DNA from 2 places in the Mesobacillus sp. LC4 genome. Region 2 is predicted to be linked to the other one. Evidence: riboswitches for the same ligand, from Rfam matches in the RefSeq annotation. Region 2 holds a riboswitch; the other holds the start of a gene.
The links. Region 2 has a riboswitch for preQ1 ahead of AB5I83_RS11720 (QueT transporter family protein). Riboswitches for the same ligand answer to the same signal wherever they lie in the genome.

Region 1: linked by a shared signal. The riboswitch ahead of queC (7-cyano-7-deazaguanine synthase QueC) and the one ahead of AB5I83_RS11720 (QueT transporter family protein) in region 2 are both predicted to bind preQ1.

Annotation. Positions count from the first base shown of each region.
Region 1 is NZ_JBGCUB010000001.1:922,241-937,043, forward strand. Features, by position in the region: gene AB5I83_RS04790 (aldo/keto reductase) at 1-7, opposite strand, end outside; gene AB5I83_RS04795 (PaaI family thioesterase) at 189-671, shown strand; gene AB5I83_RS04800 (hypothetical protein) at 1,085-1,594, opposite strand; gene AB5I83_RS04805 (nucleotidyltransferase domain-containing protein) at 1,732-2,445, shown strand; gene AB5I83_RS04810 (hypothetical protein) at 2,560-3,021, opposite strand; gene AB5I83_RS04815 (hypothetical protein) at 3,051-3,467, opposite strand; gene AB5I83_RS04820 (hypothetical protein) at 3,600-4,364, shown strand; gene AB5I83_RS04825 (hypothetical protein) at 4,404-4,736, shown strand; gene AB5I83_RS04830 (hypothetical protein) at 4,765-5,058, shown strand; gene AB5I83_RS04835 (multicopper oxidase domain-containing protein) at 5,076-8,759, shown strand; gene AB5I83_RS04840 (hypothetical protein) at 8,743-9,642, shown strand; gene AB5I83_RS04845 (hypothetical protein) at 9,665-10,162, opposite strand; gene AB5I83_RS04850 (hypothetical protein) at 10,356-10,733, shown strand; PreQ1 riboswitch class I at 10,807-10,849, shown strand; gene queC (7-cyano-7-deazaguanine synthase QueC) at 10,904-11,560, shown strand; gene AB5I83_RS04860 (VUT family protein) at 11,629-12,168, shown strand; gene AB5I83_RS04865 (hypothetical protein) at 12,186-13,205, opposite strand; gene AB5I83_RS04870 (ABC transporter permease subunit) at 13,202-14,128, opposite strand; gene AB5I83_RS04875 (SDR family oxidoreductase) at 14,534-14,803, opposite strand, start outside.
Region 2 is NZ_JBGCUB010000003.1:153,722-168,524, forward strand. Features, by position in the region: gene AB5I83_RS11630 (GNAT family N-acetyltransferase) at 1-141, shown strand, start outside; gene AB5I83_RS11635 (glycerophosphodiester phosphodiesterase) at 298-1,125, shown strand; gene AB5I83_RS11640 (DUF2089 domain-containing protein) at 1,267-1,632, shown strand; gene AB5I83_RS11645 (SHOCT-like domain-containing protein) at 1,644-2,027, shown strand; gene AB5I83_RS11650 (hypothetical protein) at 2,033-2,323, shown strand; gene AB5I83_RS11655 (GNAT family N-acetyltransferase) at 2,376-2,894, opposite strand; gene AB5I83_RS11660 (hypothetical protein) at 2,916-3,044, opposite strand; gene AB5I83_RS11665 (MFS transporter) at 3,288-4,499, shown strand; gene AB5I83_RS11670 (DUF3784 domain-containing protein) at 4,712-5,434, shown strand; gene AB5I83_RS11675 (nitroreductase family protein) at 5,617-6,243, shown strand; gene AB5I83_RS11680 (DsbA family oxidoreductase) at 6,271-6,930, opposite strand; gene AB5I83_RS11685 (N-acetyltransferase family protein) at 7,086-7,538, opposite strand; gene AB5I83_RS11690 (STAS domain-containing protein) at 7,683-8,531, opposite strand; gene AB5I83_RS11695 (protein kinase family protein) at 8,794-9,408, opposite strand; gene AB5I83_RS11700 (sporulation protein) at 9,477-9,869, opposite strand; gene AB5I83_RS11705 (FbpB family small basic protein) at 9,887-10,015, opposite strand; gene AB5I83_RS11710 (DUF5667 domain-containing protein) at 10,437-11,654, opposite strand; cyclic di-GMP riboswitch class I at 11,749-11,832, opposite strand; gene AB5I83_RS11715 (pirin family protein) at 11,898-12,743, opposite strand; PreQ1 riboswitch class I at 12,927-12,971, shown strand; gene AB5I83_RS11720 (QueT transporter family protein) at 12,978-13,463, shown strand; gene AB5I83_RS11725 (LysM peptidoglycan-binding domain-containing protein) at 14,303-14,803, shown strand, end outside.

The sequences.
Region 1 (14,803 bases), on a different contig from region 2:
ATTTCATTTCTTTCGTCACTCCTAAAATAGTTTACATCCATCTTATCATTTGACTGTTTTGAACAAAAATATGTTGCACATATACAATGATCATATACAGCATCAAAGGAAAAGGGCTGGTTTTAGAGGAATTCAAGCTTTAATCAAGAAATTATAATAGATCAAACAACTGACAAGGGGGGAACCCAATGGAAGAAAAAGTATTGAAAGCCATCCAGGATGAATACCCAGAGGATTTTTCGTGGTGTTATGGATGCGGGAGGATGAATGAGCACGGACACCATTTCCGGACCGGTTGGGATGGGGAGAAAACCGTATCCATCTACAATCCTAAAAAAGAACATATGGCACTGCCTGGGTTTGTATATGGGGGAGTGATTGGTTCATTTGTGGATTGCCACGGCACTGGTTCAGCAGCATTATACCTTCACCGTCAAAATGGATTTGAACCTGGTGACGGGGCAGAACCACCTAGATTCGTAACAGCATCCTTGCATGTCGATTTCTTGAAGCCGACACCTCAAGGAACTGCATTAAAGGCAATAGGAACCGTACATGAAATCCATCCAAAAAAATATCGAGTTGAAACAGAAGTGTATGCTGGGCAAACATTGTGCGCTAAAGGAGAAGTCATCGCTGTTGTGATGCCAGATACATTTACATCTAATTAGGACAAAAAAAGAGGCTGACTCCAAAGGCGAATATATTCAGCCTTTGGAGTCGCCTTTTTATTATGGATAATCTTGTCGACCGCAAAATGGATGTCGCATTTTTCTGAACACACGTGAAAAAGTGTCTCCATGAGCTCGATGGATACCGTATATTTCCGTTCTCACCCGAATAAGTGTCTCCATAAGGACGATGGATGCCGCATTTTACCGAACACACGTGAAAAAGTGTCTCCATGAGCTCGATGGATACCGCATATTTCCGTTCTCACCCGAATAAGTGTCTCCATAAGGACGATGGATGCCGCATTTTACCGAACACACGTGAAAAAGTGTCTCCATAAGCTCGATGGATGCATCTTTTTTCCGTTCTCACCCGAAAAAGTGTCTCCATAAGGTCAATGGCTGTGTATTTTCTATTGAATAGGTTCAAGCATAGTTGTCGGGAAATATCCTTCCTGTCCTGAATCTTTCATTTTCACTTTTGTTCGTCTAATTTCTCTTTCCAGGATTTCTGCTTCACTGCCTTGTTTGATTTCCTCCACTTTATGTTCTTGTACGACCTTGTCTACACCTTCTAAATCGTTTATCTCAATTAATTGATAGAGCTCGTCGTATGCTTCCGGTGTTAGTGCAAGGTAAGCATCTTTTTGAACAGTTGCTATATCTCCGGCTTGAAGAGTGTTGTCTTTAACCTCTTCTTCGCTTTCTTTATACGTATCTTTCATGTTCTGGATGATTCCCGGTGCCTCTTCTTTCACTTTATCGACTACTTCTTTTGATTTCTCTTCTGTCGCCTCAGCGGCATTCTTTGTTTCTTCTTCTATTTCTTTCACTCCCTGTTCTGCTTCATTGCTGTTGCAGCCAGAGATGAGCATGATTGCCAAACTGGCAGGAATAATCAATTTATTCAATGGTAGCGACATAATATATCCTCCTGGAACCGTATTTTTTATATTTTAGGATACCACTTTGGCATTCATATAAAACATTCGCAATTTTGTCGACAATTGATGTGGTTTAGTCAATAATGACTTTATGTATAGGAAACGAGGGATTGCATATGAACAAGAAAACTAGAATTTCCCCCTTTGTAACAGCGGAAATGTTCGTTAAAGAACATTTTCCTGACTGTGACGCTGCGTTGTTAGCGGGAAGTGTAACAAGGGGAGAAGCAACTGTTACCTCTGATTTGGATATCGTGATATTCGATCAGAAGGTCCCATCAGCATACAGAGAGTCATTAATTGCCTATGGCTGGCCAATCGAGGTGTTTGTCCATAGTTTAAATTCCTGCAAGCTTTTCTTTGAGAGTGATATTAAAAGGGCGAGACCAAGCTTACCGAGAATGGTTGCGGAAGGAATGGTGATTAGGGATAGTGATTTTCTGCCCCGGATCATTGAAGAAGCAAAGAGGATCATTGAGATAGGACCTGAGGAGTGGACGGACAAAGAGCTCGAGTTTAAAAGATATTTCATAACTGATACGCTTGATGATTTCATTGGATCTGAAAACAGGGCAGAGGCAATCTTCATTGCAGGTACTCTGGCTGAACAGCTTCATGAATTTGTGTTAAGGACAAACAAGCGATGGATCGGCAAATCAAAATGGGTGGTGAGGGAATTAAATCGTTTTGACCCTGTATTCACTGAACAATTTGTAGAAGCTTTTTCCCATTATTACGAGACTGGTAATAAATACAAGGTCACAGAATTAGCGGAACTGATTTTAGAACCCTTCGGGGGAAGGCTATTTGACGGCTTTTCAATAAAGTAAAGTAAGCAAAAGCAGCCTGTATATTCTAGGCTGCTTTATCTGTTCCTGCCGAATTTCACTTTTTTGTGTGCCATCTAAGTTTATTAAATGGTAACAGTAATACTTTAACCTCATTCATGCCTTGAATGAAAATAAAAGCAATAAAGCTGCTATTCCCTGTATACAGAGGCTGAAAAGGATAAAGAAGATGATCATTTCCTGCTCGGAAACTATATTCTCAGGTAGACCGCAAATAGCCGGTTTTTTCACTACCGCGCCAAGCATGGTTCCCATGATTGCACTTGTGCCGCCGTTATATATTCCTGCAATCAAGGATTGTTCATTTAACAATGAGCCAAATAAATAACCTATCGTGATACCAAGCAATATGTTAAGCACTCCGACAATTTCAAATTGCGCTGGAAAAAGTAATGTGAGGTTCAGCGAAGCCACTAGTCCCACTATGCTGCTAGTAAAATAGGAAGCTGTATATCCGAACCTGTCACTAAAAAGCAGTCTCGACTTTCGAAGCCTTAAATATAGCCATGCTCCTACGAAGAAATTAATGAATGTAACGGATATCAATAATAAGCTCATACGATAGACACACCCCCAATTTTACTAGCTCAGGTTTTGTAAGCTGAGGAGGCTGCTAAGCAAAAACAGCTGATTATGAAAATCTCAATCATGATTAAGAACAAAACCCCTTCCAAGGCCGCAGCCCCTACCATAGGAGCCATGATTCCCATCATCAAGCCAGTGATAAATCCAGACAATAAAGTTTGATAGTCAAAGAGATTCCCAAACAAGATCCCAGAAAGACAACCGATTATCACTGAAAATAATGTCGCTTCCAAAAAGTAAAAAGGATATAGATTAATAAAAATAATCCCGGTCCCAAGAGCCAAACCGCCACTGGAGACCATGGTTATGTTCATTCCTAAATGATAGCCAATTCGCTTTCTTCGATTGTAAAGAAATATATATAGTACATATGCGGACAAGAAATTAATTGGGTAAAAAATCACAATCCATTCCGGCATGACACATCACCTCTACTGTTCAGTGTATTCATAATGAATGATGAGGTGTTTGAATTTTTAGGCAATTACATTGACACTTATGATATTTGCCTCATAAGATAATGGGAAAATTTGTTAGAGGGGGGCAGTTTGTTGAAAACGGGTATGCGTCATTCGGATTATTTGAAAAATCTATTAGAGGAAAGAAAACATGAAGCCAGGATAATTGATCCAATCCATGAAGTGGGAGATCACATCGCCTCCCCGCCTGGTGCGACTTCGCTTGAAGAGAATAAAATCATTTCGGAATACCTGGAACAAAAAAATCTTCAGACATTGGCGAATGCTGTACCTGAATTTAAAAAGCCATTGATTTTGAAGAAGTTTTTTAAGATGAAAAGGAACCAGGAAGTAATAGTTTATATAGAGGATAAAGCCAATGTAAAGGAGATTTGCGGAAAGGTTAAGGCAATCGGAAGGGATTTTGTCACATTGACGAATCTCAAAGAGCGGATATGGATTCCATACAATTCCATTAAATCAGCAAACACTCCATCCGGTGTGCCGACTTACGAAGGCGAGCATCAAAATTTCATTTATGATAATGATCTGAAACGAAAACTGATAACTGATTTTGGTGAAACAGTTGTCAAACGGGAGGTCTTGATTCAACAATTTTTTGAAGAGACACTTAAGGGGAATCTTGAGAGGTATCAAGGGGTTTGGATTAAGGCAGTTTTACCTGAACAGACAGCTTTAGGGAAAATCTCTTCAGTCTCTGGTGAATGTTTGTTATTACAATCATATGGTTCAAAAAAGGAAATTGCCATTAGTGATCTTACGTATATTTGTTCTGTCCGCCTTTTTACGCAGATGCTTTTAATGGGGAAGAACATGATTAAGAGTTTGTTTCGATAAGAATTTAACAAGTTTTATTACGAGAAAGGGTGAAACAACTTGAATGAATCTCAACTTCAATCATTAGTGCCATCTTCTGGTGTTGGGGAAGTCAATGATCCTCTATATGACTTTTTTAAGGGAGAGATGGGCAAGCAAATTCTAGTCATTACGGAATCATCACAATTAAATATCTTGGGGCAAACTTTCAGACCGATTTTTTGCGGCAAGATTGCAGAAGTGGAACCTGGCCATTTAACATTATCTCCTGTCACAGTCAAAATCCTGAATGCACCGTTCCATAAGTTCCCGGTTCCCTTGTCCATTCCTTTTGAAAAAATCGCCCACTTTACACCAGATATTGATTGCTCGATGAGAATACCGTTAGTTTAAACACAAAGAACAAGGAGGCATTTTTCTGATGTCGGCAGATTACTCACAAATGACAAATGTGAATGAAATCCATGACTCTGCCATCATAGAACATTTTAGAAATGGAATAGGCCACAAGTCGCTGGTCATTACTCCATCCTATCCCTATATGTTTGTTGGCACAATCAAGGAATTGATCGGTGATACGGTCAAGATTGATGTGGAAACGACTCACTTTGCACAGTTAGAAAACAGGGAATGGTACATCCATATTCATAACATTGAGGTTTTCTATATAGAAAGACCAGGTGCACCTGCCATCCCAGAGCTAAAGGATTATTAAATGAAGGGGGGAAATCCATGATAAGAAAATATCATGTTGTAGGGATTTCTACAAGAATAGTAGTAAATACATTTGGTGATCACAATCCTAATGGAAGAATATATGTGTTGAAGGAAAATGAATCAAAGCTAAAGGAACTTGTACGAAAGAACCCATACAAACCCATCGATCTTGTCCAACCGTTAGCTATTCGTGCTAATGAGGGAGATGTCGTAGAAATCCTTTTTGAAAACCAGCTTCCTTTTTCAGCAGGAATGCACTTTCAAGAAGCTGATTACAATGTTTTGACTTCTGATGGAGCGGATGCTGGCTACAATCCGGATACAACAGCAGAACCAGGCGAGAGCATCGTTTACAGGCTTAATGCAAGTCAAGAAGGAATTCATTTTTTCACAGACCTTGGGAATATTTCGAGCACCGAGCAAGGATCCAGCGTTCAGGGCTTATTTGGAGCGCTGCTTGTCCAGAAAAGGGGATCCTCCTGGACAGATCCTGTTACTGGAGGCCCAATCAACAGTGGTGTCTATGCCGATATACATCATCCATTTCTTCCATCGTTCAGGGAATATGCCTGGTTCTTCAATGACGAAATGGAGATTAAGGACCTGACGGGAAACCGTCCATTGAATCCGATGACAAACCAGGAATCTGAGTCGTTCCATGGTGTGAATCTTCGCTATGAACCTATGACAAACCGGAAAAAATTGATAGATGCGGGAGTTGTATGCCCAGACTGTGATTCAGAAGAGGTCCATCATGACTCGTGGGTGTTTGGTGATCCTGCCACACCGATTCTCAAGGGATATGTCGGAGATCCGGCAGTCATCCGGCTGATCCATGGCGGTGTAAAGGAAACACATGTTTTCCACTACCATGTCCATCAATGGTTTGGTGATTCCAGCAACATTAATGCAGAACTAATCGATGCCCAGTCCATTAGCCCTCAAACACACTATACAATTCAACCGCTTTATGGACTTGGAAGCCTTCATGGTGCCATCGGTGACTCCATCATCCACTGCCATCTGTATCCACATTTTGGCATAGGCATGTGGGGAATTAACAGGGTGTTTGATACTCTGCAGGATGGTAGCCAGTGTTATCCGAATGGTGTGCGTATCCAAGCTTTAAAACCTTTACCAGATCGTCCTGCACCTCCCAAACCAACTCTTGTAAAACCGGGCTTCCCTAATTTTATACCAGGAAAAGTCGGCTACAAAGCACCAAGACCGCCATTGGGTATTGTTGGGGGCAGGGAGATGACTGAACTGGAGCGGAATGCAGCGATTGCAAATCCACGCCCGGGGGCTATTTTTGTTGATCCTTGTATAGATCAAGATCCAGTGGTCGTGGAATTCAATGTCTCGGCAATTGAAATGCCAGTAGTCTACAACAAACAGGGCTGGCATGACCCGAAAGCTAGATTTTATGTGATGGATGAGGACTTGGAGGATATCCTTTCAGGGAAAAAAGAGCCTGAGCCGCTTGTATTCCATGTTCCTGCAGGTACTTGTATACGAATGAATTATACAAATCGAATGCCGCATATTTTAGATGGAGATGCTTTCCAGTTGGTGACGAGGACATATGAAAATGGTTTCCACATTCACTTTGTGAAATTCGATGTCCTCGCCTGCGATGGAGGAAATGTAGGGTGGAATTATGATAGTGCTGTCCTTCCTGGCCAGACGATTCGGTATGAGTGGTACGCCGAAACGGAATTAAAGGCATTTTTCTTCCATGACCATTTATTTGCAAACTCACACCAGCAGCATGGAGTTTTCGGTGCAGGCGTGATCCAGCCGCGTTTCTCGAAATTCCTTGACTCAAGAACAGGTGAAGAGGTTGATCATGGCACACAGATTTCAGTAGAACACCCGTTAATTCCTGATTATCGTGATCAAACCCTTTTTGTCCATGATTTTGCCCTTTTATTTGATAAAAACGGTCTTCCCATCCAGCCGCCAGATTATCCAGGTTCCGAGGATGACCCAGGTGTCTTTGGTGTTAACTATAAGAATGAACCGCTAAAGTTCAGGCTTGGTAAAGATTGTGATCCTGCTTACTCCTTCAGCTCTTATGTTCACGGAGACCCTGTGACACCGATCCTAAGGGCCTATGAAGGTGACCCGATCAGGATCAGACTATTGCAAGGAGCCCATGAAGAATCACACAGCTTCAATATCCATGGGTTAAGATGGAAAGAAGAGCGGCCAGACCTGGGTTCTTCCATGAAAGCACAGCAGCATATCGGGATTTCGGAATCCTTTACATTCGAGACTGAAATACCAGCCTCAGGTGATTATCTTTGGGCATTTGAGGATGAGGAAGATGTATGGCTCGGGACATGGGGGTTAATCCGAGCATACAGCGGTAAAATGGACGATTTAATCGTATTGGCTGACCGTGAAGAGCCGCCAGAAGGGCCAGGCGAAACTCCAAAGCCTACGGGCAAACCGCCTGAGAAAGCAAATCCACTCGCCAGTCTTCCGCCAGGCGCTTATCCAGGTTCACCAGTCAAGAAGTTTGAGGTAGTCGCATTCCAGACATGTATTAAATATAACTCTTATGGTGATCATGACCCATTTGGAATTATTTTTGCATTAAAAGAGGATGTGGAAGACATTCGATCAGGCAAAAAGAACCCTGTGCCATTAATCCTAAGGGCGAATGTCGGTGAACTTATAGAGGTAACCTTGACAAGTGAGCTGAAGAAGGAACTCTTTCCATTTCAAGATGGCATCCACCCGTACCCGCCTGTAAAAGAACAATCCTATTATCCTCCTTCACTAAGGATTTCACTTCATACTAGCTTGCTAAACTATGATGTGAAGACTTCGAGTGGGGATACTGTTGGGTACAATCCTGACCAGACAGTCGGTCCTGGCGAGACAATCACGTATAGATGGTTTGTAGACGGACAGTTTGGAATGTGTTCAATGTGGGATATGGCCGATCTTCGAAATCACCGTTCATTTGGAACATTCGGAGCATTCATTGCTGAATCCAGATTTACGACATATTTGGATCCTCACAGCAGGGCAAAGGTAAATACTGGCGAAAATGTGATCCTTCGTCATCCCTTGCTGCCGGCGACAAGAGAATTTGTCCTCTTATTGCACGATGGTGTAAGGCTGGAAGACAAAGATGGTAAAGTCATCATTGATCCGATTGATGGAATCATACCAGATACCGAGGTGCTTGAAGAAGTTGATACGTATGATTATGGATCAAGGGGATTTAATTATCGAAGTGAGAGGCTGATCAATCGTTACAGGGAACACCCGGTAATGCACGAACTCTTCTCTTCAGAAATTTTCGGGGACCCTGCCACCCCTTTATTTGAAGCTTATCCGGGCGAGCCAGTGGTAATACGAATTACCACACCAGCAGAAAGACGAAGATCCCATACCTTCCACTTGCACGGACATTATTGGAAATTCGATAGTAAGGATCTTGATTCACGAATTCAGTCTTTTTTGGGTCATATGATTACTGGCCATACTGATGATTTGCGTTTGATTGGTGGAGCAGGAGGACTATTCAATTTTCCCGGAGATTACTTGTACCGCTCCGGCAATATCCGCTGGGACATAGAATTGGGAATGTGGGGAATCTTCCGTGTTCATAAGGATTCGAAGGAAAACCTGCCGCGGCTTGAGGAAGTTGAAGGGGAGTGGGACGATGAAAAAGAGGCATAAAATTGAAATTCCGGCCGAAGAGTCTTCAAGCCAGGAAGTATTGGAAAGCAGTTCCTCATCCAGAACCAGTCCTAAAGACGATTTTTGTCTCCCGGACGATTGTCCTGACGTAATCGATACTCCGAGATTCCCTTCACCAACTTCTTGTTTACCGGAAGGAAGGCTGCACGAACTAGAAGAAAAAATTGACGGAGCCAATCGCATGCTTTTGGATCTAGGTCTTTCAAATGAGCAGTCCGAACTCGGGCGCAGGATTTTATTTGATGGCCTGGCAGGGGAAATGGTAGAAATCAAAATCAGATGTTCTGATTCGGATGAGGACCAATTAGGTGATAGTCCAGAATTTATCGAAGAAATAGTAAACAAGAAGTCGACGACAAAAAAACGGCTCAAAAAGAAACGGCTCGCAAAGAAGAATAACTTGAAGCGGAAGCATAGATTAAAAAAGAAAAAGTTGAGTAAGAATTTTCTAGAAGGATTTGTACAATTAGTAGGCAATGATTTTGTTCAGATCCAGAAGAATGGGAAGATGTATCTTATACCCTTCCGAAGGACATGTCTTGTCTTATCTAAAAAGCCCTATCAGCCTCCAAAACCCCAAACTCCACTAGCAGAAATTGACCCGTGTTTTCGAAGGGAACTGACTTACAATTTTGGAGAAACAGTTGCTGGAGATCCCGAATTGGTACAGATATTTTTCAGGATTAAGTTAGCGATGTACCTTATGACGTTTGAAGATCAAAAAGTTACGGTCTATACAAATGCAGGAAAGGAAACAGGACATTTAAAGGGTTGTGAAAACGGCAAGATACATCTAATTAGCCAAAATGATCAGGAAGTTGAAATACCTTTTTCCTCGTGCTGCTATCTGAAAATTATCTAAAAACCTAACGCCTGAGGTCTGCTCAGGCGTTCTCTTCTTGATCCATTTCAAACCAGTTGATTGTATCGAAAGGGATCATCCTGTATTTCTTTTTAGAGGGTTTATGCTTGTATTTATGGACGGCCACCTCCACAAAATCTGTTCCAACAAAGGAAATCCTGCCATGAATCTTTTTGAAATCATTGTCGCAATCCGTCCCAATGATAACATTGCAGCCGATAGATCTTCGCAAGACTGCGGCCATCTTACTCCGCAACCCACCGAGACGAACGCTGAAATGCCTGCTGCATAACTCCCGGTCAGCAAAATTATAGCGACGGTCAAAAATTACAGGTACATAGTCATCTTTATAGCTATGACAATGATGATTCGAATTGGATTCCGGCTGTTGATTTTCCACTGATTCACAGGGAAAGGGAAAGTCAGGGTTTTGGCATTCTAGATGATCGTAATCATCGGATTCGTCAGAATGCTGTTCAAATAATTCACGGCTTCTAGAAAAATAAGCATCAATATCCATCTGTATCCTCCTTTTTGATTTTTACAAACGTAGGTGCTTGTATTCATTTTATTCTTGAAAAATTATTTTGAATGAGCAAGACGCCCTGTTAGGTAACTTGACCATATAAACGATTTTATAATATGGTGTAGGTGTATTTACTTTGGCTATTACCAGGTTCGGTATGAATTAAAGGTTAGATGGGATGGTTGTCATGGATGAATTATTGAAGAAATTGCGATACAAACAGGGTTCCGCCATTTTACTGAACGCTCCGAAAGAATTTCAGTCATTAATTAAAGAGACAGAACATGAAAACGGCAAAATGGAATTTCTGCTCATGTTCGTGAACAACAGTGAGGAAGTAAAAACTTGGTTTCCAAAAGCTCTTTCGGTTCTGAAGGAAGATGCGATCTTCTGGGTTGCCTTCCCTAAGAAGAGCTCAAAAGTGAAAACAGATATTAATCGCGATACATTATACAAGCTTGTTCAAGAACTTTCAGACTATAGAGCAGTCAGCAATGTATCCTTGGACGAAAAGTGGTCAGCACTCCGCTTCAGGCATCAGGACCTTGTCAAATCGAAAAAGTAATGGAATAAAAATATCTTTTAATCTATAAAATGTATGGTAAAATGAAAAAGGCAAAATTACATATTCCGTTGATGCGGAAGAGGTTCTAGCTACCCTCTCAAAAAAACTAAGGGAAAACAGTACTGCTGTCTTAGTGGTGCTGTTTTTTCTGTTGTAAAGGAGTATTTTTAATGAAAAATGAGAAAGCTGTTGTCGTGTTCAGCGGCGGACAGGACAGTACAACGTGCTTGTTTTGGGCCATGAAGGAATTCGGAGAAGTTGAGGCAGTTACTTTCGATTACAACCAGAGGCACAGGAAAGAAATTGAATGTGCAAAAGAAATCGCAAGCGAGCTCGGAATCGAGCATCATGTTCTGGATATGAGTCTGCTTAACCAGCTTGCGCCCAACGCACTTACCCGGAAGGAGATCGAAGTTAAAGATGGGGAAGACGGGAACCTGCCTTCAACCTTTGTGCCGGGGAGAAATTTATTATTCTTATCCTTTGCAGGCGTGCTAGCCAGTCAAGTGAATGCAAAGCACATCATTACAGGAGTATGCGAAACGGATTTCAGCGGCTACCCTGATTGCAGGGATCAATTCATTAAATCGATGAATGTGACTCTTAATCTATCAATGGACCAGAACTTTGTCATCCATACACCGTTGATGTGGCTGAACAAAGCTCAAACCTGGAAGTTGGCTGATGAACTGGAGGCTTTTGAATATATCCGGACAAGAACATTGACTTGCTATAACGGAATCATTGCAGATGGATGCGGGATTTGCCCTGCCTGTCAGTTGCGGAAAAAGGGTCTTGACGAGTATCTTGAAGGCATTGTTACTTGATGTATAGATTCAGGGTTGTTGGGCAGCAAAAATATTAGTTAAAGATATTAATAGACGGAGGTAAGATTATGAGGATTTTTTTATATTTAATTTCAATTATTACTGCGAATGTGATAACAGCAGCGCTTGCACCACTTCAGTTTGGGATGTTCATTGTACCGATGGGGACATTATTGATCGGAGCCACCTTCATCTTCCGTGATCTTGTCCAGAATAAGTACGGCCGTTCCAAAACGTATATGTTCATCGCTTTAGCATTAGTTCTGTCAGCTACCGTTTCTTATATTCTCGGAGATACAATGTGGATCGTTTTTGCTTCGGCATTGAGCTTTGCTGTGGCTGAGACGACAGATACGGAGATTTACACAAGGCTTAAGCTTCCAATGAGCTGGAGAATATTCTACAGCGGCTTGGTCGGCGGACTGCTTGATTCCATCATCTTCGTCATCATTGGTCTAAGCCCTATTGGAGCAAACTTCCTTCCGTGGGAAGCAGTGCCCGCAGCGATTTTAGGCCAGGTTATCGTCAAAACCATCATTCAGGGGATTGGCGCCATGCTCCTTAACCCTATCAGTAACATTTTCAATCAAAAAGCAATGTCAAATTAGAACAAAAGGTGCTCGATCTATTGATCGAGCACCTTTTGTTGGATTGGGACGAATTTGGCTGGAGTAATATTATCCACGTCTCTTTCGAGGTCCCGTGGCTTTATTTTAGGAACAGATATGCTGAATTTTGCTGTTTGGCTTTCCATATTAGTGATTATTTCATTCTTAATCACAATAACAAGGATGAAAATAATCAGCAGCAAGCCTAGGGAACTGAATGCTACCCATGGAGCAGTCTTCAGAGTCCAGAAATTTTGTCCTGTAAGGCCCGCAAGTTCATTGGTTATGCTTTTTGGATAAAAGGTATTATATATCTTTTCCTCATGACGTCCACCGAGAAAAAGCTGGAATAGAGCTAATCCCATTAAAATCTGTAATGTTTGCAAAACCTGTTGCACAAATAATAAAACCAAATGTGGTTTCAAATGAGGCAGGATTTGTACCTTTAAAATATGAACTTTACTTGCACCTAACAATGCTGAACTTGTCACATATGATTTCGTGCTGATTTCCTTAACTAAATCTGATGTGAAGAAAAATACAGATGGAAAGCCGAGAAGGAATAATACAATCAACTGGTATTCGATTTTGACGATAACGGGTATTTCGTTAAAAGTAAATATGACAGCATCCATCAAAATCACAGCGAGCAACAGCAACGGAATATATTGAAACGGCAGGAAAAATGCCTGGACAAATGGTTTACTGACAGGTGCCCATGTTTCCGTCATTATTCCCATTGCTGCACCAACGGCTACTCTTGCTAAAGAAACAATGAATACGGCCGCGATGGTATATTTTAACCCATCCAGGATCAACAGCAAATTATCCCGCCCATCGCGGTCAGTACCCAGTATATATTCTTTACTAGGAGGATAAGGCGGATTTTCCAGGACGTTTCCGTTTTTATCATAAAGTTGGCCAAGCATCGAACGATAATCTTCCGGACCGATAAAATTGTATAAAATACTGGTGATTAATAAGATCAGTAAGATCCCAAGGCTGATTTTCGTTCTTCGATAGGTTTGTAATTTCATATCTGAAATTCTCCTCTTTTCCTGATCACAGTCTCTTTAATGACTAGTTTTAAAAGAAACTCGAACATGATTACCGGGAGAATTAAAAAGCTGATTCCATAAATTAGCGGCAATACATGTTCACCCCTGAAAACCTGATAAAGAATCTGGTTTGAAAGAGTTGTTTCATAATGGTACATATGCTCAACTAAAATCAGGTTTGAGAGTAGCATATATAGAATGACCCGGAATTTGAGAGATAAAATAGGCAGGATATTCCGCAGGATGTAAACGAAATATAAATAAATCCTGGATAATCCTTTGGAATATCCTAAATGAACGTAATGGGCCTGTTCTTCCTCTTCCATACATTTGATTAGATATAAGGCATAAAGGATTGCAGGCAAAAAAGATGTAACGATGACAGGAAATGCTACGGGCTGAAAAGATCCAAAGCCATACATAGGAAAAATCTTATAGTTAAATTCCTTCAACAAATAGATATTCAGCATATTTATGATGAATATAAACAGAAGATCAGGAAGCCCTTCGAAATAATCCAAAAATTGATGAAATCTTTTCCTTAACTTAATAGGCGATAGAATCACCAGGAACCCGATTATACTACCCAGTATGATAATTGTAGCCAGTGATATGCCAAGAACTTGATAGGAATTCAAAAATCCATCCAATACATTTGGGTTTTGGGAATATTCAATTACACTTTTAAAACTGAAATCTAGTAATTGATTGAGGAAAGTTTGCAGTCGCTCCTGGAATCCATCAATCGAGAGTGCTAAATGTTCGCCATTCTTTCTATTAAAGTTAAATAACGCTGTAAAAGAAAGTAGAGACCCAACACCAAGCAAGAAAGTTCCGATCAACGCTAAACTATAAAGTACTTTAGTTAAGGCTTTCTTTAGAATCCTAAATCCATTTTTCATAGTTAGTCTCCTTTCAGACTTAATTAATTTCTCTCCTGTGGTAAAAAAATCCTTTTTTTGCAAGGGAACAATTTGAGCAAATCTCCTATATAGCACCAGATTGAGAGTGCTGGAAAATATAGCACAGTATTATGAGAGTAATTTCTCTAAGGTCCAGTTTCTGTTTAAATTCTGTTAACAAACTTCGTTAATTTTCGTTAAATGAGCATTTATAAGCGGAGAATTTACGTTTATAGTTTACTGAAAATAATTATGAAGCAGAAATAAGCGGAGATATTTTGGTTAACAACTATAAAAAAGCCAAATTCAATGATTTGGATGGAATAAACGGAAAAACGACCCTTATTTGTAAGAAAATAAGAGTCGTTTATAACTTAATGGGAATTTTTCCGTTCATTTTACACATTATAACTTCAATTTTTTTAAAAGTATTCTTTCAATTGTTTTCCAAGGCAGGAAATTCTTTAACTGGATCATGTTCTTGACACCTTTTCCTATAGGGAATCTCAGGGTTGGTGTACTTTCGTCTGAAGCAATCCTCGCTGCAAGTTTGGCAACATCGTACGGATTTCCATAAGAATCTTGGCCGGAAGTTAGTATTTTCATGATCGAGTCCTTCATTAAATCATATGGTGACTCATTGGATAATGATACATTTCCGATACTTTGCCATAT
Region 2 (14,803 bases):
GAGCAAAGCCTCGTAGAGTTCAAGCACCTTGGCTATAATGATGTCCGTCTGAATGTCTTTTCATTTAACGAGAAAGCCATTCACTTATACGAAAAGCTGGGATTCAAAGACGTCAGCAAATTTATGAAGATTGATATATAGGGAATAATTACTCATCCTAATGTAAATAAAACTATGAAAATTTAACTGAATAAATTAATAATTCCATTACTCTCTTCATACAGAAACAACATAGTCTCTAAACATTCCTCCGCTAAACTAGCATTGTTACATACATTATGCGGAGGAGATGGAGAAATGAAAAAAACATTAATCGGAACAGGTTTTGCACTAACCCTAATGCTGAGTCCATTCCAACAGGCACTCGCTGCCGAACCTACAACAGGTGAATTAAGGCAGTTCGACACTGTCGCCCACCGCGGCGCTGCAGGTTATGCACCAGAAAACACAATCGCCGCATTTGATAAGGGATTGGAAATGAAGGCTGATTACATTGAAATCGATGTTCAGCGCAGCAAGGATGGCGAATTGGTCGTGATCCATGACACTACTGTAGATCGGACAACAGATGGCACTGGCAAAGTTGGCGAGCTGACACTTGAAGAACTACGCAGCCTTGATGCCGGGAGCTTCAAAGGCGAGCAATTTGCCGGTGAAAAAATTCCTACCTTTGAAGAAATACTCGAACGCTATCACGGAAAAATTGGCATATTAATAGAATTGAAAGCACCTGAGCTTTATCCTGGAATTGAAGAAGCAGTGGCGCAGGAATTGAAGGAAAGAAATCTGGACAAGCCGCAAAATGACAAGATCATCATCCAATCTTTTAACTTTGAGTCCATGAAAAAGATGGATGTATTGCTTCCAAAAGTACCGATTGGTGTCTTAACCTATTCAAGACTCCACACAACGGATGCTGCGCTTCAGGAATTCGCCAAATACGCTGATTTGTTCAACCCAAGTTATGGACTCGTTTCCAAGGAACTTGTCGATAAAGTCCACAGTCTTGGAATGGAAATCCAATCCTGGACAGTACGAAGCCCGGAAGCAGCTCAATTCCTGATTGATATGAAGGTCGACGGCATTATTACGGATTACCCGGATTATGTTGATCCGCGCAATTAAGCTAAAAAACCTGTCCTGAAGAGGACAGGTTTTTATATATTTAATTACAAAATTAAATATATTAATTAATTTAAAATTAATTATTTACATTTTTAATCTATATATATAATATATAACTAAACACACCGAAAGGAGGCAGTCATGGCATATCCAGTCTTAACGAATTGTCCTGTTTGCAGCCAAAACCTTAAAATTACCAAACTTAAATGCAATCACTGCGATACGACCATTGAAAATGAATTCGAACTTTCAAAACTTGCTTCTTTAACAAAAGAACAGCTACAGTTCGTCGAAACCTTCCTTGTATCCCGTGGAAATATTAAAGAAGTGGAAAAAGAGCTAGGAATTTCCTATCCGACTGTCCGGGGAAAGCTGAACGATATCATCACGGCACTTGGATATGACACTCAAAAGAAAAATGAACTGGATGAGAAGAAAATCGTTGCAATGCTGGAGAAGGGTGAAATTTCTCCAGAGGATGCAATCAAACTTTTAAAAGGTGAATAGGAGGAATTGCAATGAGTGAAGAGATTTCGAAGATTTTAACGATGGTACAAGAAGGAAAAATTGATTCTGAAAAAGGCGCCCAGCTGATTGCCGTACTCAAGGAAAAAGAAACTCCTGCCATACCTAAGAATCAAAATAAATACTTGGATAAAACATTAAAAATCCGTGTTGTATCCAGTGAAAATGACAATGTGAACGTCAATGTGCCGATCAAACTTGTAAAAGCACTTCTTAAAACCGGACACAGCATTGCTTCAGGCATCCCTCAATCACAGCAATACGTCAAGGATCTTGATATCAATATGCTGATCGATGCTATTGAAAATGAGCTGGATGGCAACATTGTTGACATCCAATCGGCGAACGGCGATACAGTTAAAGTCGTCATTGAGTAAAAAGCATGATAAAAATAAAGATCAAAACACCCAATAAGATCGCCATCTTCCTCCCTGTCCCTTACACAATCTTAAAATCTTCCAGCTCCATTCTTGCCTCTAAAAAGTTCCAGAAACAGATGCATAAATGGGCAAACCAGGATCTTGAACATAAACCTATTCCCGCTGCGCTTTTCAATACTTTACTAAACAAGCAGCTGATGAATGAAGTCATCCGCGAACTGGGGAATCACAAAGGAACAGTCCTTGTCGATGCAAAATTGCATGATGGTACGGTGGTCCATGTAAAACTATGAAAGCAAGAAACCCTGGCTTCCTTTTGCAGCGAAGACAGGGTTTCTATTTATATCAGAACAATTTTTCGAAGCAAACATATAATTCATGTCCCTCAGGCTTTTCATTCATCATCACTTTTCCGGTAATCTTATAGCCCCTTTTTTCATAAAAGCGGACTGCCCCCTCATTCCCGGAGTATGTATCGAGCCGGAGCACACCATATCCATGATCCCTGGCGAAGTCCTCGGCAAACTGCAGCATCTTGCTGCCAAATCCCCCGCCCTGTGCAGATGGATCGACACAAAACGAGTGGAGAATCAGCGGCTTTCCTTCTGTTTTAGACCAATTCGCATTCTCCCATTCAGGAGCCTGCCACTCATCGAGGACCATTACGCCAATTATTCCTTCTCCTTTTTTCAACACGAACAGCTCTTCACCCTGCATCGCATTCTCAAAATATTCATGGTTTGGATATTGTTCATCCCATTGTATAATGCCTCTCGACTCAAGATACTCTTTGCACTCCGCAAACATTGATCCGATGACAGGCAAATCAGTTTCCATAGCCCTTTCAATCCGTTCTTCAGCCATTTCCGAGCTCCTCCGCTGCCATTATTCACTGTCAGGCGTTATATTAAAAAAGTTCGCACTCTTGTTCTTCTTCTTTTCATCTTTTTTCTTATCATCCATTTTCCCGTCAGATTCATAGCTTAACTTGAACGGCTGCTGATCTTTTTTCATCGTAAAATCTTACCTCCTTTTTAGTTTGGCGGTAAGATTAGTTTGTCCCTTTACCCTTGTAAAATTCGAATTCTTACTGCGTGGTATGGAGCGCAAAGAAAAAAATCTTCCTACTCCGTATCTTTACTCGCTACCTTTACGTTATAAAATTGCATAATCATAATATTTAGCTTTACGAAGTTTCACGAATATCAGATAATTGAAGATAACAAAATTCTTTAGAAACCGAGAGGCACAAACAGAATGTGGAAAAATAAGAATGTCTGGATTTTATTGTCTGGCGAGTTTATTGCCGGTTTAGGACTATGGCTTGGAATCATTGGTAATCTTGAATTTATGCAAGAACATATTCCTTCTGACTTTTTAAAGTCGCTGCTGCTGGCAGCCGGATTATTGGCGGGGATAGCTGTTGGCCCGATGGCAGGGAAATTGACCGATCAACACAGCAAAAAGACTGTCATGCTCATATCAGGTTTCGTCCGAATCATCAGTGTCATGTTCATGCTGATTGCCATTCAAACCAGTTCGGTATGGTGGATGCTTGTATTCCTCGTATTATTGCAAATATCTGCCGCGTTCTACTTTCCGGCACTTCAGGCAGCTATTCCGCTTGTTGTCAGCGAGAAGGATTTATTGCAGCTGAATGGAGTCCATATGAATGTGTCAACCCTATCCCGAATAATCGGGACAGCCGCTGCAGGAATTTTACTTGTCGCCATTCCATTGAACGCTGTGTACCTCCTGTCGATGGTGGCCTACCTTGTTTTATTCGGACTGACCTGGTTCCTGCAATTTGACGAAAACAAAAAAGGTACTGAAGTAAAAGAAGGTATGCCAAAGCAAGGATTCAAAGACGTATTCCCTGTCATCGTCAAGCTGCCGATTGTGATGATGACCTTGATTTTGACGTTGATCCCTCTCATTTTCCTGGGAGGCTTCAACCTGGTGGTCATCAATATCAGTGAGCTTCAGGAAAGTACAGCCATCAAAGGCTGGATCTATACAGCAGAAGGTCTCGCCTTCATGAGCGGCGCCTTTTTGATCAAAAAAATCAGTTATAAATTTTCGCCATATAAAATATTGTTTTCCAGTTCCATGCTGATCGGCTTCTCACAGCTGTTGCTCTATTTTGCTGACCAGCCAGTCTTGACAATCATTGCCTTTCTGCTGTTCGGATTTTCCGTAGGCTGCTTCTTCCCGACCGCAGCTACCATCTTCCAGACTAGAGTGCCTAAAGACTTTCATGGCCGTTTCTTCTCGTTCCGGAATATGATGGACCGCGTTTTCTTTCAGGTCGTCCTACTCATGACCGGATTCCTTCTTGACGCAGTCGGCCTCCAAAAGATGAGCGTCATGTTCGGTGCACTGTCAATCGTCATGACAGCAATCTTTTTCCTGAGGTCGCGCAACTTAAGAGCCGCCACTACGGAAACTGAGCAAAGGGTAAGCTCGTAGACTAGATGAAATGCCATCCTGGAAAACTGGAACCGTCTCTGTCCGTCATCGAAGTTATGACGGACACTTTTCTTTTGAATCACGACTTTTCTGTCCGTCATCGAGGCTATGACGGACATTTTTCTCCCAATCACCTGATTTTTTTCCGTTAGTGAAACTTGTTTCCAGGCAATCCGTATAAGTAGGTAAGGACTCTTATAGAGGTGATCGATATGATGTTATTTATTGGGATCCAACTTCTTACGATTGTTATGTTCCTGTTCTTTGGCTGGGCGATTGTGAAGAAGAAGTGGTACGGACTGATTTCGAATTTCAATGGCAAACCTGAGGATGAGCAGCAGCAATTAATCAAGAATGGCTATCCACAAAGAGTGGGGAAGCTGATGCTCGCTACTGCCGCGGGAATGGCCCTTTTGCTTCCTTTAAGTTTCACTTCTTTTCAATATTCCCTGGAAGTCCAGTTTGGTTTTATGATGGTATTCCTTCTCGGCGGTCTGATTTATCTTTCCAAATATGAAATAAAAGAGAAGCGAAAGCGAAGCTATATTTTCAGCAGCCTTATTGCCATTGGAACGATTGGGTTTATAGTGGGACTTTTCTTTACAGGATATCAGGACTTTGAATTGAAGGACTATGGTGATTCTTTTGAAATCACAGGCATGTATGGTGAAGTTTGGGACTACGCAGATATTCGCCATGTAGAACTCCTTGAGGAAATGCCCGAAGTGACATGGAAAGAAAATGGGTTTGGCCTTGCCACGTTGGCAAAGGGACATTTCAAAGTAACGGACTACGGAAGCAGCCTGCTTTTTATCCACAAAGATTCACAGCCTTATTTATTCATCGAAACAGAAAAGGATAAGATCTTCATCAATAGCAAAAATTCAAATGAGACGAAAGAATGGTATGAAATTTTATCCAGCAAAACAAAATAAGGGGCGTCCCGGTTGAACGGGCACCCCTTATTTTCAATCCCGATTTCTCCAAAGTTCACTCCTCTTCACTGTCCAGTTATTGGAATGGTCGATTCCGGTCATACTGTTTGACTTTACCCACTTACTAATAGTAATCTGAAAGCTGCTTACTAAAAGTAACAACAACTTTGGAGGAATTCATAATGAACAAATCTGAGACAAGCCTGTCCAGTGTCATACGTGAACGACGTTCTGTCAGAAAATATGACCCTAGCTTTAAGATTTCAAAAGAAGAGATTTTAGATATATTAAAAGAGGCTGCCCTGGCACCTTCTTCAAGCAATCTTCAGCCATGGAAGTTTCTTGTCATCCAGGATGAGGAAACGAAGAAAGAACTAAGAATGATTGCCAATAACCAAGAGCAGGTCGAAACTTCTTCAGCTGTTATTGCGGTTCTGGGCGATCGGGAAATGTACCGAAATGGCGAAAAAGTATACCGCAGTTCATATGAAGCTGGGTATATGGACGAAACAACAATGAGCAGAATGATTGAAAATACCAATAAATTATACCCGTCTGCCCCCGTTGCGATCAGGGAAAACATCGCGTCTTTCGATGCCGGACTGATTTCAATGCAGCTTATGCTGATTGCCAAGGCGCGAGGTTATGACACTGTGCCGATGGGCGGATTCAACAAGCAGCAATTCCTCGAAAAATTCAACATTGATGAGCGCTATATGCCCGTCCTCCTTTTGGCTCTTGGAAAGGCTGCTCAGCCAGGGCATCCAACGACCCGCATTCCGGTCGAGGAAATCGTGGAGTTTATATAATCCTAATAAAAAGAACTAGTCCGAGGACTAGTTCTTTTTATTAGGAATCTCACAGCCATCATCATCACAGATCATTCCATCATCGCTGCTTAAAACGGTGATTTCACTCTCAGCAATGACTTTTTTCAACGACTGAACGATGACATCCGTCGGTTGTGCGCCTGTAATGGCGTACTTTTTATTGATCAGGAAGAACGGTACTCCCGTGATTCCATACTGCTGGCCGATGCTTTCATCTGCGCGGACCTCATTGGCCATTTCATCGCTAGCTAGCATTTTCTCTACTGCATCACGGTCGAGTCCCACTTCAACAGCCAATTCTGTTAATGTTTCATGGTCACCAATGTGCTTTGATTCGGTAAAATAGGCACGCAGAATTCTTTCGGTCATCTCTGCCATCAATCCATGCTTTTTAGCAAACATTGTCAAACGGTGAGCATCAAAAGTATTGGTTAAAATAAGCGTGTCCATATTATAATCCAGGCCCGATTCCTTGGCCATTTGCACCATGTTTTGCGTGCTCGCTTTCGCCTGGGCAATGCTCATCCCATATTTCTTCGCTAAAGCTTCATAAATATTATATTCAATGTCCCGACTTGAGTTCGGATCAAGCTCGAAGCATCGATACGTCACTTCAATCGGGTGATCAATCTGTTTAATAGCGTCATCCAGACGCCTTTTGCCAATATAGCAGAACGGTCAAGCAAAGTCTGTCCACATTTCAATTTGCATGCAGGATCCCTCCAGTTGATTATTTCACACTATAGTATAGGTGTTAACCATGTAAATTACACGAGATTCGACTCGTAGAGTACAGACTCACCGATGAAGACAGTGCAAATCTATTCTATTTCATAAACCAGCCAGTCTGACTGTTTTCCACCCATTTTATTGTAAAGACTTTGTGCGGCATGATTATCCTTGGACGTTTCCCATGTCATATAAGCGAAATTATTTTCCCGGATATGGGAGAGACATTTTTCAAAAAGCTGCTCTCCTGCCTTTTGGCCTCTTGCCTCGGCTGATACAAATAAGTCATTTAAAATCGCCGCCCGTTTTACCTGAAGTGTGCTGAAAGTATAATACAGGGTTGCAAAGCCGATTATTTCCCCTTCTATTTCAGCCACGAACTGCAAACCAAAGTCAGGATGAGCCAGCAAGTGTTGAATTAAATTTCTCAGTTCATCTTCATTTGGTTTTGGCTTCTTATAAAAATCCACAATGTATTGGGTCATTAAATGGTGTATCCTTGGAATGTCTCGTTCTTCAGCAGGCCGTATATTCAACTCAGCCATGCCATCACCTCCAAAATTATATTTCTCAATCCCTGCAGGTTCTTTATGCAAAAATCATTACTTTCCCTCTAGGAAATTCTCCTCTTAGAAGGTGAATCCTGCTTTTTTATGCAAAAAAAAAGCTGCGTGGGCAGCTTTCGAATTTTATGCATTTTGCAAAGTTTGAATCTCTTTGAATGCCTGGTGAAGATTTGATTTGACCATGATTCCTTCGAGGTTGAGACCAAGTGTCACCATTGTGTGGGCAACTTCAGGGCGGATGCCCGTCATGATTGTCTTGACACCAACTAGTGATAGAGCGTTGATGACCTTGAACAGCTGGTCCGCAACCATTGTATCGACAATCATAACTCCTGACACATCAAAGATAAGGTGAGAAAGCTTGAGTTTCACAGCCTGATCCAGCGTTTCTTCCATCAACAACTGGGCCCTTTCCGTATCAACATTCCCTACTAGAGGCAATACCCCTACACCAGGCATTAATGGAACGACTGGCACGGACAATTCCAATAATGCTGTCTTGGCGTTCTCAAGACTCTTTTGGTGCGAGTCGACAAATGTCAGGCTGAAGCTGTATATTGCATGGTCCATTAAAGGATCAATAATATCCAATACTTCAAAGATGACTGTTGCTGACATCTCTTTGGCCTCATGTTTGAGTGCCTTCCAGATATGATTCCGATAATAGCTTGTATCTTTAAGAGCCTCATCGAGTGAAGCACCAAGTTTATAGATATATTCTCCGGTTTCTTTGCCCCAATTTGTGATTTTTTCAAAAACCTTGCTCTGGTCTTCATGCTCAATCAATGCCTGGCCGAATAATTCGATGAAATTCGCCCTGATCTCAAGGATTTGAACTTCAATTTTACCAAGTTCATATTTCTGCGCCTCTGTCAAAGCGGCTTCAGTATACCTATCTTTATGCACAGCTTTAGCGATTTCATGCTTCCTGCTGACGATTGCTTCTCCTAATGCTTGCAGTTCGGTTGTCATTTATATTCCTCCATATGTTCAACGACAAATTGATTTATATTTTTCCTGCGGATAATATTCCAAATTGGACTGTTATAATCCATCATAACGCAGGTTCAGAATGCAGGACAAGTTTTTGAGCTTACACCTCTTTTCAGTCAGTGGAGTAAAACCGCTTTCTTTTTTGCGGGATTTCAATAAAGGACATTTTCTTAGCATGTTTAGTTTTCACTAGTTTTTAGGGGGAAGTCTCCTATCTAAAAAACGGACTGCAGCCATTGAATTAGTTAATCGTTGGCAGCAGTCCTTTTTTATAGAAGAATGCTATTAAATTTATCGCAGGTTCTGGCACTTTTTTCGGAAAACGTTCACTTCTGTAATATTTATAGAATGCACTTCTTAGGTCCTCCCACTGGGAGCATTGCTTCATTTGCCGGAATCGGGCTACATCTATAAGCTTGACTTCATCATCTGGTGTGATGATGATGTTCCGCAGATGAATATCTGAGGGATTCAGGCCTTTTTCTCTTGCTAGCTTAAGGGCATGATCGACTTCCTCGATATGGCCGGCTGCAATCGGCATGCCATTTGCCAAACACTGATAGAGTGTCATGCCCCGGACATAATCCATGACTAAGTAATTGCGTCCGGATTCGTGGAGAGTAGGGAAAAATGGAATTCCGGCAAGCTCCTTATAAATCCCGGCTTCTTCTGCGGCCACTTTCTCAAATTGAGGGAAAAAGACCTTTAGAACAAGATCTGTACCATTAATCCTGAATGCGAACGCACTCCTGCCCTCACCGACCAGCCTTAGTGATGAATCTTTATGAACCAAAGCTGCCTTTGATCCTCGGATTGAATATACAACACTGTTTGCAAGATGTTCATATTGATTCATTCTTTTGCTCCTTTCAGTCTATTCCCAATGGCTCCAACGGGGGGTTTCACCATCACCGATCCTGCAAATCATCTTTTTACAACCTTAATCAGGTCTTCATCCCAGCTTTCTATACCCTGCTTGAAAACCAATTTTGTTTTAAAATGATAGGAAATATCCTTATTTGAAGGAGGAACATCTTTCGGGAGCAGGAAGCTGAACGGCACAACATCATCCCCATCCGGCTGGATCCTTAACTGCACATCGATTGTCACAGTATCTAGTACGCTTTCTTCCTCTGTCTTTACATTCACCATGACAAGGGCACACTCAATCAGCTGCAGATCCTGATCCACAGTTCCGCCCTTGATCAAGAACTTTCCATTCACTGCCTCACCAGGAATTAAAACATCCTTCTTCAAAATCAGGTCAATCTGGGCCGAACCTACTCCTAGCAAAGACATATACTTCCGTAATAACATCCTGTTCCTCCATCTATTTACTTTTTTTGATTGATGTACTTTTCATCAAGCTTCTTTTCAATTTGCTCAATCTGTTTATGATCTGCTAACAATTCTTCTCTGTTCTTCTTAACCAGTTCATCAAAGCTAAGCTGTAATTTCTTCATACACCTACACTCCAATACTTAAATTTATGTTTTTCGATCGTAAAATGCCTCTTTATATCTATAAATAGCTCAGATTTGTTCCTTCATTTTTCGCATGCAAGTTCATGGAACCAGAGCTGTTTTTTTCATATTATTGAAGGCGTCCACTCCGCTGTTTTTCTAAACAAAAAACCTTCACCTGGTTTGGTGAAGGTTAAAAATAAATAAAGACCTTCACCAAGTTTGGTAAAGGTCTTGCTAACAACTGTCGTTGCCAGCAAAGCCGGGAGGGATTCTCCGTAATGACGACTCTGCTGTGAAAGCTACTCCCCTTTAGGAGGACTATATGATTTTATACGATAATCATACAATACAGTGTACATTCCGTCAATTCATTGAAATCAAACTGGCAGTTAATTCTGCAGCATTGACTTGCTCAATGTTACTTGCCGTTATCTTTCCCTTTTCCTTTGCTTCCATTATCATCACTGTCATCACCTTGCTCATCGTCTTGCTCATCGTCTTCTTCGCTGTCTTCATCTTCTTGTTTTTCTTTGTTTTTCTTGGTTTCTTCACGCTTTTGTTCTTCAGCTTTTTTGGTTGCTTCTTTTTGCTGCTCTTCAGCTTTTTTTGCAGCTTCCTTTCGTTGTTCTGCTGCTTTTTCTGCTGCATCTTTTTGCTTGGCTTCAGCTTTCTTCTCTGTTTCAAGCTTTTTTTCTTCAGCTTTTTTTGCTGCTAAAGCTTTCTTCTCTTCAGCTTTCTTTCCAGAGCTTTTTTCACTTTGTGCTGAAGCAGAGCCAACCTGCTGGACCGTGGTTTGTTCAGAGGCTGTTTCTTCGCTTTCATTTTCAGTTACAGTTTCAGCTGCTTGCTGTCCAGCTTCTTCTGTACTGCTCTCTTCTGATCCCTCTGTGTTTTCCTCAGTTTCTGTATCTTCCTCTTGGTCTTCTTCAGATTCTTGTTTTTTTCCTGATGCGAGACCTTTCATTTTCGAAGGATGGACGCCAAGCTGCTTGGCTGCCTGGCCAAATCCGATCTTTTCTTCTGTATATAAAGCAGTGATTTCCTCAACTGTTTTACCAGCTGCTTCTGCCAGCCAGAAGATTTGAGCAATTTGGCCGTAACCCAACTCCTGTTCGCGCAGCTGTAAAACCATTTCCTGGTCCAGATCTTTAACAACATTAGCAACGATCTTTGCTTGTTCCGTTGCTTCTTCAACTTCTTCCTTCAGCTCATCTTCAAGCTCCTCAGTAAGTTCATCCTCAACCTCAGAAACATTTTCCAGCTCTTCAGTCAGTTCGTCCTCACCTTCAGAATCAGTCTGTTCTTCAACAATTACTTCTGTAACCTTCTCTTCCGCTTCCTCAAGAGCCTCTAAATATTCTTGAAAAGCCTGTTGGACGAATTCTGTTTTTTCTTGTTCTGACATTGCGCCAGCTTCAGCCAGCCTTTCATTCGCAAACTCGAGAAGGAGTTGGGCATCTTTTTCATCATCAAAGGTAACTAGAAGCTTCAATTCCTCAAATAGTTGGTCAAAAGTAAATAAAAACTCGTCTGGAGTCGTTCCCGGGTCTACCGTTTCGCCGAGCACATCTGCAGATGCTGCAGTACCAAAAGCAAACACTCCGGTTAAAATTGTTGATGCTAAAAGCTTTTTCATTCCAATACCCCCACTGTTTTTTATATATTGGAATTAAAATCGACATAAAAAGTGCTGTCCGAAGAGCAGCACACATACATTAGCTATGTGAATCTTCGGCATCTGGCTGGCATGGTCGATGACTTTAGCCCCTGTAGCTTTGCGTCCCCCGGTTTCCCTGGGTTTGCCATTATCGGATTTTAATTCTACTTTTATCTTACTTATTCGACAGGAAAAAATAAATAGAAACTTTTAAAGTTTCGGTTATTCAGCTGCCTCGCCGAATTTACCTTCCTGATAATCGCGGTAAGCCTGGCGGATCTCATCCATCGAATTCATAACGAACGGCCCGTAGGCAACCACTTCCTCTTTGATCGGCTTTCCTGAATAGACCAACACCCTTGATCGTAGGTTTGCTTTCAGGCTTAGTTCGCTTGTCCCCTCGCCTCCGTCATTGAAAGTCAATGTTGCCGCAGCCGACTTTTTAAGGTGTGTACGACTTGAACCGGCCTCAATATCTCCTGAAAGAACATACAAGAATGCATTATGTGACTCAGGCAATGAGTATGTGAATTCGGTATCCTCAGCCAGTTGAATTTCTGATAATGTAAAAGGCACCAAGGGTTCGAGAGGCCCTTTTACACCAGCTGTTTCTCCTGAGTACACCTTTAAGATACCGCCTTCGAACTGGACAACCGGTGCCTGTTGGGAATACACATTTTGATAGGAAGTGGTAGTGCCCTTCAGCTCCTTCGGAAGATTCAGCCAGAGCTGCAATGTATGCGCGATATCATTGTCGACTGCCTCTTCAGCATGCCGCGCGCCGCTGCCTGCGTTCATATACTGGATGTCACCGGATTCCAGGATGCTGTGGCCTCCATGGTTGTCAATGTGCTCCAGCCTGCCATCAATGATATACGTAATCGTCTGGAAGCCTCGGTGCGGGTGATCGGAGAAAGTCCCGCGCTTAAACCAGTCCTCCGCCATTAAAATGAAAGGATCCAGTTCCCTCCAGTCTTGTGGGTTCAGCACAAGTCCTGCCTGGACATGCGGCATCCCTCTTTCTTCATATTGAACAGTCCAATGCTTCTTGATATCTCTTATGAACATTTTTCAAAACCCCTTTATCATACTGCTTACTTTCCTATTCTCAAATTATAACAAGGCAGCGTTATATTTTAAAATAAAGATAATTTAAGCTGAGATATCTTGTGGTCGCCCGACAACTATTATTCTAAGAAAATTATATTGTGAGAAGGTCTTTTATCCTATATAATATAAAATTGGCTTTTAAATAACGTGGTTCGTAACCATCCCACGTAAAAAAACTAGGAGAGATGAAAAATGAACACTAGAACGATTGTGAGGAACGGGATTCTTGCAGCTCTATATATTGCCGTTTCTGCCGTCATCCAGCCATTTGGCTTCACTAATGTACAATTCCGCGTGTCGGAAATGTTTAACCACTTGATCGTTTTCAATAAGAAATACTTTTTTGGAATCGTATTGGGTGTGTTTTTAACCAATTTGCTCTTTTCACCAATGGTCGCCTATGACCTCGTCTTTGGAGTTGGCCAGTCTGTGATCTCCTTGCTGATTACGATTTTCACAGCAAAATATATTAAGAGCATCATTGGCCGCATGGTTGTGAACACATTGGTCTTCACATTCACGATGTTCCTGATTGCGATTGAGCTGAACCTGGCATTCCAATTGCCATTCTGGTTCACATGGCTGACAACAGCCGCAGGTGAATTAACGGTTATGGCTGTAGGTATACCTGTAATGCTTGCGATTCACAAACGCATAAACCTTGAAAAATTAGTTTAATATAGATCAAACGCATGGATGAAGAGAGTCCATGCGTTTTGTTTTGCCTCAAAGTTGGAGTCTTTCTTTAGATATCGACTTAAGCTTCAACCGTTTTTGGTATGAACTCGCACCTGTTTCGGACATTCTAAACGGCTTCCGCTGCTATTTTGTCCGAACTTGCATCTACTTCAGACATTCTAACCGACTTCCGCTTTAATTTTGTCCGAACTTGCACCTACTTCGGACATTCTAATCGGCTTCTCCTCTGATTTTGTTCGAACTCGCACCTACTTCGGACATTCTAACCGGCTTCTCCTCTGATTTTGTCCGAACTTGCACCTGCTTCGTACATTTCAAGCGGCTTCCGCTATGATTTTGTCCGAACTCGCACCTACTTCAGACATTCTAATCGGCTTCTCCTCTGATTTTGTCCGAACTCTCACCTGCTTCAGACATTCTAACCGGCTTCTCCTCTGATTTTGTCCGAACTTGCACCTGCTTCGTACATTTCAAGCGGCTTCCGCTATGATTTTGTCCGAACTCGCACCTACTTCAGACATTCTAACCGGCTTCTCCTCTGATTTTGTCCGAACTCTCACCTGCTTCAGACATTCTAACCGGCTTCTCCTCTGATTTTGTCCGAACTCGCACCTACTTCAGACATTCTAACCGGCTTCTCCTCTGATTTTGTCCGAACTCTCACCTGCTTCAGACATTTCAATCCGCCTCTTCTTCAATTTAGTCTGAACCTGGCTAACACTGACTCTTATAATGAGATTAATAAACGTCCTCCTTCAACATATAATCCCTTTTTATCTCATAGCATATTGTAGGACTTTTTCGTGAGGGGGTTCATTATGATCATTCATGTTGTACAAAGAGGGGAAGCTCTGTGGCAGATTTCAAACAGATATCAGGTGAGCGTAACGCAAATCAGTGAAATAAATGGCCTGGAAAACCCTAATCAATTGGCTGTGGGCCAGGCTTTGCTCATTCCATCTTATGACGCATTCCATTCCGTTCAAAACGGTGAGGCATTATGGTCGATTGCCCAGCGGTACGGAACAACTGTAGACGCCATCATTCGGGCGAATGCCATTACCAACCCTGCTCTCATCTACCCCGGGACCGTACTCCGCATACCCGCTTCCCGCCACACCGTCCAACGCGGTGAAACTCTTTGGAACATTTCCCAGCGTTATGCTGTAACCGTACTGGCGATCATCAAGGCAAATCAAATCCAAAATCCAAACCTGCTTTATCCAGGGACGATCCTGGTCATCCCAAAACCGAAACCAACGATTGAATCGAATGCCTTCACTTACCATTCCGATGAAATGGCCATTGAACTGGTCGGG